2 regions of the Arthrobacter sp. 05L45_2 genome follow, and region 2 is predicted to be linked to the other one. Evidence: predicted binding sites of a transcription regulator. Region 2 holds the regulator's gene; the other holds the start of a gene.

Region 1 (3,409 bases), on a different contig from region 2:
CCAAGCTGGCCGTCAAGGAGATCAACGCGGCCGGAGGGCACAAGGGACGCCCGGTGGAACTGCTCCCGGCGTCGGTCGGCACAGACACCGCCGCCCAGGCCAAGACCCTCGTGGCGGCCAAGGCCGACGTCGTCATCGGCCCCACCGACTCCAGCCGGGCGGCGGCCGCGATCGACGTCCTGGCGCACGCCAAAGTAGCCATGATTTCCCCGGCTAACACCGCGCCGGGGCTGAGTAAATACAAGAGCGACGGCTACTACTTCCGGACCGCTGCTGCTGACATTGCGCAGGCCTCGGTGCTGGTCAAGCTCGCCAAGGACGGCGGCGCCAAGACCATCGCCGTGGTTCACGAGGAAGGCGACTACGGCAAGGAGGTGTCCGTGGCCGTCGCGGCCGCGGCGAAAGCCGCCGGCCTCGGCACCTCGGTCGACGCGGAGTTCACGCCGGGCCACGCCCAGCAGGCGGCCGCGGCTGCCAAAGCGGCCGCCCCGGACGCCGTCGTTCTGGTGGCCCGCGGCGGCGCGCAGGGGGCAATCGCCGAGCTGAACAACGCCGGCCTGGCCGGCAAGAAACTCATCCTCAGCGACGGCGCGGTCAACCAGTACGGGGACGGCCTCGGGGCCAAGGCGCTGGACGGCGCCCGGGGGATCCTCCCCGGCACCTTCCCCTCCGCGCACTTCCAGGCCGGACTGGTGGCCGTGGACCCGGGCCTGAAGGACATGGCCTTCGCGGCCGAGACCTACGACGCCGTCAACCTCGCGGCCCTCGCCGCAGCCGCTGCCGAAGACGACGCCGGCTCCTCGATCGCCGCCAAACTGGTCAGCGTCTCCGGCGGGACAGCGGCGGATGCCGGTGATTCCGGCAAATCCGGCGCGGCGACGGCCTGCGCGTCCTACCAGGACTGCATCACCGCCCTCCACGCCGGCAAACAACCCGACTACGACGGCGCCTCCGGGCCGATCAACTTCGACAGCAACGGCGACGTTACGGCCGCGGCCTACATGGTTTACACCTACGGGGCGGACAACAAGGCCGCGATGACCGGCAGCGAAACGGCCCGCAGCACCGGCTCCTGATCGCTCGTAGCGAAGAGCGCCGCCCGACGGCGGACTTCCACGCCTCCACTGCTTGCACTCTCCCCGGGGGAGTGCTAATTATTGAGTTAGCACTCCCGCGTATGGACTGCTAACCCGACGCCCGGTTCCGCCGGTCGCGGCGTGGTGGCGGGCTGACCGGGAGCGAGAGAAATACCTGGCTGGGGTGAGATCCCCGGCCCGGCGGCGTACAGAGGCTGCCGGGCAGGAATCGTCCGTCGCGGGCACCGCAGCTAAAGGTCCATTCTTAACGACTGTCCCGAAAGGACTACTGCCGTTATGGCCAAGATCATTGCATTTGATGAAGAGGCACGCCGCGGTCTTGAGCGGGGCCTGAACATCCTCGCCGACGCCGTCAAGGTCACCCTCGGCCCGCGTGGACGCAACGTCGTCCTCGAAAAGAAGTGGGGCGCCCCCACGATCACCAACGATGGTGTCTCCATCGCCAAGGAGATCGAACTGGACGACCCCTACGAGAAGATCGGCGCCGAGCTGGTCAAGGAAGTCGCCAAGAAGACCGACGACGTCGCCGGTGACGGTACCACCACGGCCACCGTGCTCGCCCAGGCCCTCGTCAAGGAAGGCCTGCGCAACGTCGCGGCCGGCGCTGACCCGCTGTCCCTCAAGCGCGGCATCGAGAAGGCCGTCGAGGCCGTCACCACCGAACTCCTGGCCTCCGCCAAGGAAATCGAAACCAAGGAAGAGATCGCCGCCACCGCGTCCATCTCCGCCGGTGACAACGAAATCGGTGCACTCATTGCCGAAGCCCTGGACAAGGTCGGCAAGGAAGGTGTCATCACCGTCGAGGAGTCGAACACCTTCGGCCTCGAGCTCGAGCTCACCGAGGGCATGCGCTTCGACAAGGGCTACATTTCCGCMTACTTCGTCACCGACGCRGAGCGCCAGGAAACGGTCCTTGAGGACCCGTACATCCTGATCGTCAACTCCAAGATCTCCAACGTCAAGGAATTGGTTGCTGTCCTCGAAAAGGTCATGCAGTCCAACAAGCCGCTGCTGATCATCGCCGAGGACATCGAGGGCGAGGCCCTGGCCACGCTGATCGTCAACAAGATCCGCGGCACCTTCAAGTCCGTCGCCGTCAAGGCACCGGGCTTCGGCGACCGCCGCAAGGCGCAGCTGGCCGACATCGCCATCCTCACCGGCGGCCAGGTCATCTCCGAGGAAGTCGGCCTCAAGCTTGAGACCGCCGGACTCGAACTGCTGGGCAAGGCCCGCAAGGTTGTTGTCACCAAGGACGAGACCACCATCGTCGAAGGTGCCGGCGACGCCGACCAGATCGCCGGCCGCGTCTCCCAGATCCGTGCCGAGATCGAAAACTCCGACTCCGACTACGACCGCGAGAAGCTGCAGGAGCGCCTGGCCAAGCTGGCCGGCGGCGTTGCAGTCATCAAGGCCGGTGCCGCAACCGAAGTTGAGCTCAAGGAACGCAAGCACCGCATTGAGGACGCTGTCCGCAACGCCAAGGCTGCCGTGGAAGAGGGCATCGTCGCCGGCGGCGGCGTGGCCCTGATCCAGGCCGGCGCCAAGGCGTTCGCCAACCTGCAGCTCGAAGGTGACGAGGCAACCGGCGCGAACATCGTCCGCGTAGCCATCGACGCCCCGCTGAAGCAGATCGCCTTCAACGCCGGCCTCGAGCCCGGTGTTGTGGTCGACAAGGTCCGCGGCCTGCCCGCCGGTCACGGCCTGAACGCTGCCACCGGCGAGTACGTCGACCTGCTGGCTGCCGGCATCAACGACCCGGTCAAGGTGACCCGCTCTGCCCTGCAGAACGCGGCCTCCATCGCCGGTCTGTTCCTCACCACCGAGGCCGTTGTGGKCGACAAGCCCGAGAAGGCCGGCGCCCCGATGGGCGGCGGCGACGACATGGGCGGCATGGGCGGCATGGGCGGTTTCTAACCACCCGGCCCTCAGGCCCTGAACGCCTGGCCTGGCAGGTTCCTGTCAGCGACGGCACGTTCGACGACGGCGGTCCCACTACTGGTGGGGCCGCCGTCGGCGTTAACAGCGGGCATCGGCGGCCCGGCCGGGCGGGGTGACGGCTTCCGTCTGGCAGGATGGTGCAGTGACGATTACAGCAGCGGCCGACGGTTCGGCCCTAGGAAATCCCGGCCCGGCCGGCTGGGCCTGGTATGTAGACGATGACTGCTGGCGTGCCGGCGGCTGGCCGCACGGGACCAACAACCAGGGTGAGCTGATGGCTGTCCTGGACCTGTTCCGGGCCACGGCACATGTCCCCGACGAGCACCTGCACATCCTGTGCGACAGCCAGTATGTGATCAACTCGGTCACCAAGT
Region 2 (3,409 bases):
GGCCAGCCGAAGGCCGTCAGGATGCCGGTCTTCCAGTCCACGCCGCGCGGAATCACCGGCCAGCGTTCAATGCCGAGGACCGCCGGCCTGATCGCCTGCCAGACGTCCACATACGGGTGGCCGACAATCAGGACGTTGCCGGCGGCACCCGGAGACGCCATCACGGCGTCGGCGATGCGGGATTCCTTCGAATCGGGGACCAAGTGGTCCACGAGGACGCCCAGGCGGCGACCGGGGCCGGGCCGGAAGTCCCGGACGGCGGCGGCGAGGTCGTCAATGCCGTGCAGGGGTTCGACGACGATGCCCTCCACCCGCAGGTCATCGCCCCAGACTTTCTCAACGAGTTCGGCGTCGTGCTTGCCTTCCACCCAGATCCGGCTGGCCTTCGCCACCTGGGCGCGCTGCCCTTCGACGCGGACGGAACCGGACGCGGTCCGGACGCTCCGGGCGGGGCCGGCCGGGGCAGCCCGCGGGGCTGGCGGCATCAGCCGGATGGGCTGCCCCTTGAGCAGGAAACCGAAGCCCAGCCGGAAGGACCGCAACTTACCGCGCCGGTCCTCCAGGGCCACGACGTACATACCCCCGGATTTCTCCACCCGGGTCACGGCGCCGACCCAGCCGGACTGCACGTCCTCCAGCACCATGCCGCGTTCCACCGGGATCTCGGGCAGTTGGGCCTTGGCGGGCGCGGTGAGATCCTGCGCACCCCAGTTCTCGTACGACATCTGCTACACACTGCTTTGCACTCGGGAAATTCGGGGAAGGACCATGGGCGCGGCGCGTTGTCTGCCCGGAGACACGGTTCCCGGGGTTCACGCCCGCAGCGAATCCAATGCTAACAACGGCGCGACTCATATTAGACTGGTTGGCACTTAGGCATGTCGAGTGCTAACCGGGGGATTCAGTCCGGCCGGCACCGGCGAASCGATACGMGTCGATTGGAGGTGGAGKGTGAGCGAGCCACGCAAACTCGAAGTGCTGCGCGCCATCGTCGAGGACTACGTCCACTCCCGCGAGCCCGTGGGGTCCAAAGCGTTGGTGGAGCGCCACCATTTGGGCGTTTCCAGCGCGACGATCCGCAATGACATGGCCGCACTGGAAGACGAGGGCCTGATCACGGCACCGCACACCAGTGCCGGCCGGATCCCGACGGACAAGGGTTACCGCCTGTTCGTGGATCAGATCTCTGCGGTCAAGCCCCTGTCGCAGGCGGAGCGCCGGGCTATCCAGGCGCTCCTTGAGGGATCCGATGACCTCGACGACGTCCTTGACCGGACCGTGCGGCTGCTGTCGCAGCTGACCAACCAGGTGGCCGTGGTCCAGTACCCGCTGCTGAGCCGCGCCCGCGTCCGGCACATCGAGTTCGTGCTCCTGGCCCCCCGCAAAGTACTGACGGTGCTGATCGCGGACACCGGCAAAGTGGAACAGCGCGTTATCGACGTTGGACAGGACTTCGGCGACGACGCCCTGGCAGAGCTTCGTGCCCTGTTCCTCAACCGGCTCGCCGGGACGCGGTTGAGCCTGCTGCCGCAGTCGTTGCAGGCCGTGGTGGACAGCTGCCCGCCGGTGCGGCGCGGCCCAGCCCAGGCCCTGGCACGGGGGCTGGAATCCCTGGCCGCCAGCAGCCGCGAGGAGCGGATGGTGATGGCCGGTACGGCCAATCTGGCGCGCTCCAACGTGGATTTCCCGCTCAGCATCGGTCCCGTCCTCGAAGCGCTGGAGGAGCAGGTAGTGATGCTGCGGCTGCTCAGCGACATGGCCCAGGACCCCCGCGGCGTCACCGTCAGCATCGGCCGGGAGAACCCCTACGACGGGTTGTCTGAAGCCTCCGTGGTTGCCACCGGCTACGGGCCGGACGCGACTGCCAAGGTAGGGGTCCTCGGCCCCACCCGAATGGACTATCCAACCACCATGGCCGCCGTGCGCGCGGTGGCCCGCTACCTGTCCCGGATCCTCGGCCCCTGACGGGCGGACCCGGTCACCACTTTGTTGCCTCTACCAGGCAGTGCCCCACTGGCAGTACAAAAAGGAAGAGATACACACTTTGAGCAGCCACTACGACGTTCTTGGAGTCTCCCGCGAAGCGACTGGCGAAGAGATCAAGAAGGCCTACCGCAAGCTTGCCCGGACCCTGCACCCGGACGTCAATCCCGGTGATGACGCCTCGGAGCGCTTCAAGGCGGTCACCCACGCCTACGAGGTCCTCTCCGACCCGCAGAAACGCCGCGTCTACGACACCACAGGCAACGAGAACGGGACGGACAACGGATTCGGCGGCGGCTACGCCGGCCAGGGCTTCGCGTTCCAGGACATCTTCGAGACGTTCTTCGGCGGGGCGGGCGGCCAGGGCGGTCCCGCGTCCCGGGTCCGCCGCGGCCAGGACGCCTTGATCAGCGTTCGGATCGACCTCCGGGACGCCGTGTTCGGCGTCAACAAGAAACTGGAAGTGGACACGGCCGTCACCTGCCCCACGTGTGAGGGTTCCTGCTGCCGCGAGGGCAGCCACCCCGAACGCTGCGACATCTGCGGCGGAAGCGGCCAGGTCCAGCGCGCCGTGCGCTCCATCCTTGGCCAGGTCATGACCACGGCCCCGTGCGGAAGCTGCGAGGGCTTCGGCACTGTCATCAAGGACCCGTGCAACGAGTGCGCCGGCCAGGGCCGCATCCGCAGCCGCCGCTCCCTGACCGTGAAGGTCCCCGCCGGTGTGGCCACCGGCACCCGCATCCAGCTCTCCGGCCAGGGCGAGGCCGGTCCCGCCGGCGGCCCCGCGGGAGACCTGTACGTCGAGATCAGGGTCAACAGCGACTCCACCTACGTGCGCGAAGGCGATGACCTGCACGCCAGCCTGAACATCCCCATGACGGCTGCGGCCCTGGGCACCGAAGTGAGCCTGGAAACCTTTGACGGCGAACAGGAGATCGACGTCAAGGCCGGGACCCAGTCCGGCGAGGTCATCACCCTCCGTGGCCTGGGCGTGACTCACCTGCGCGGCTACGGCCGTGGCGACCTGAAGGTCCACCTGCAGGTGGACACGCCAGGCAAACTCGACGCCGCCCAGGAGGACCTGCTCCGGCAGCTCGCCAAACTCCGCGGCGAGCAMTTRACCGAAGGCAAGCTCGCAGCCAGCGGCGGCGTGTTCGCAAAGCTGCGGGGACGGCTGGGTAACCTGTAGCAGTGAGCAACCCCGTCTTTTTCACGCCCGCAGGCACCCTGGACCAGCTGGTTCCCGGCGCGCACTTCGTCCTGGACGGCGCCGAGGCGCGCCATGCGGTGACGGTCAAGCGGCTGGCTGTGGGGGAGTCCGTTGACATCGCCGACGGCGCCGGGAAGCGCATCACCGGCACCGTCACGGCCGTGGCGCCGCAGGAGCTGTCGGTGGAGTGCGGTGCCCTGGCCGAGGAACCACGGC

What was found. Region 2 encodes HrcA, which represses chaperone genes, less so after heat shock. Its sites were predicted from a motif close to TTNGCACTCGNNNNNNNCGAGTGCNAA; they were not measured.
Region 1: the regulator HrcA is predicted to act here: its motif matches at 1,163-1,189, upstream of groL (chaperonin GroEL).

The regions. Positions count from the first base shown of each region.
Region 1 covers NZ_JBFTNO010000066.1:6,009-9,417, forward strand. The annotation lists gene AC1DHD_RS07385 (ABC transporter substrate-binding protein) at 1-1,076, shown strand, start outside; gene groL (chaperonin GroEL) at 1,374-3,011, shown strand; gene AC1DHD_RS07395 (RNase H family protein) at 3,178-3,409, shown strand, end outside.
Region 2 covers NZ_JBFTNO010000090.1:381-3,789, forward strand. The annotation lists gene AC1DHD_RS08915 (DUF3097 domain-containing protein) at 1-725, opposite strand, end outside; gene hrcA (heat-inducible transcriptional repressor HrcA) at 952-1,965, shown strand; gene dnaJ (molecular chaperone DnaJ) at 2,045-3,172, shown strand; gene AC1DHD_RS08930 (16S rRNA (uracil(1498)-N(3))-methyltransferase) at 3,175-3,409, shown strand, end outside.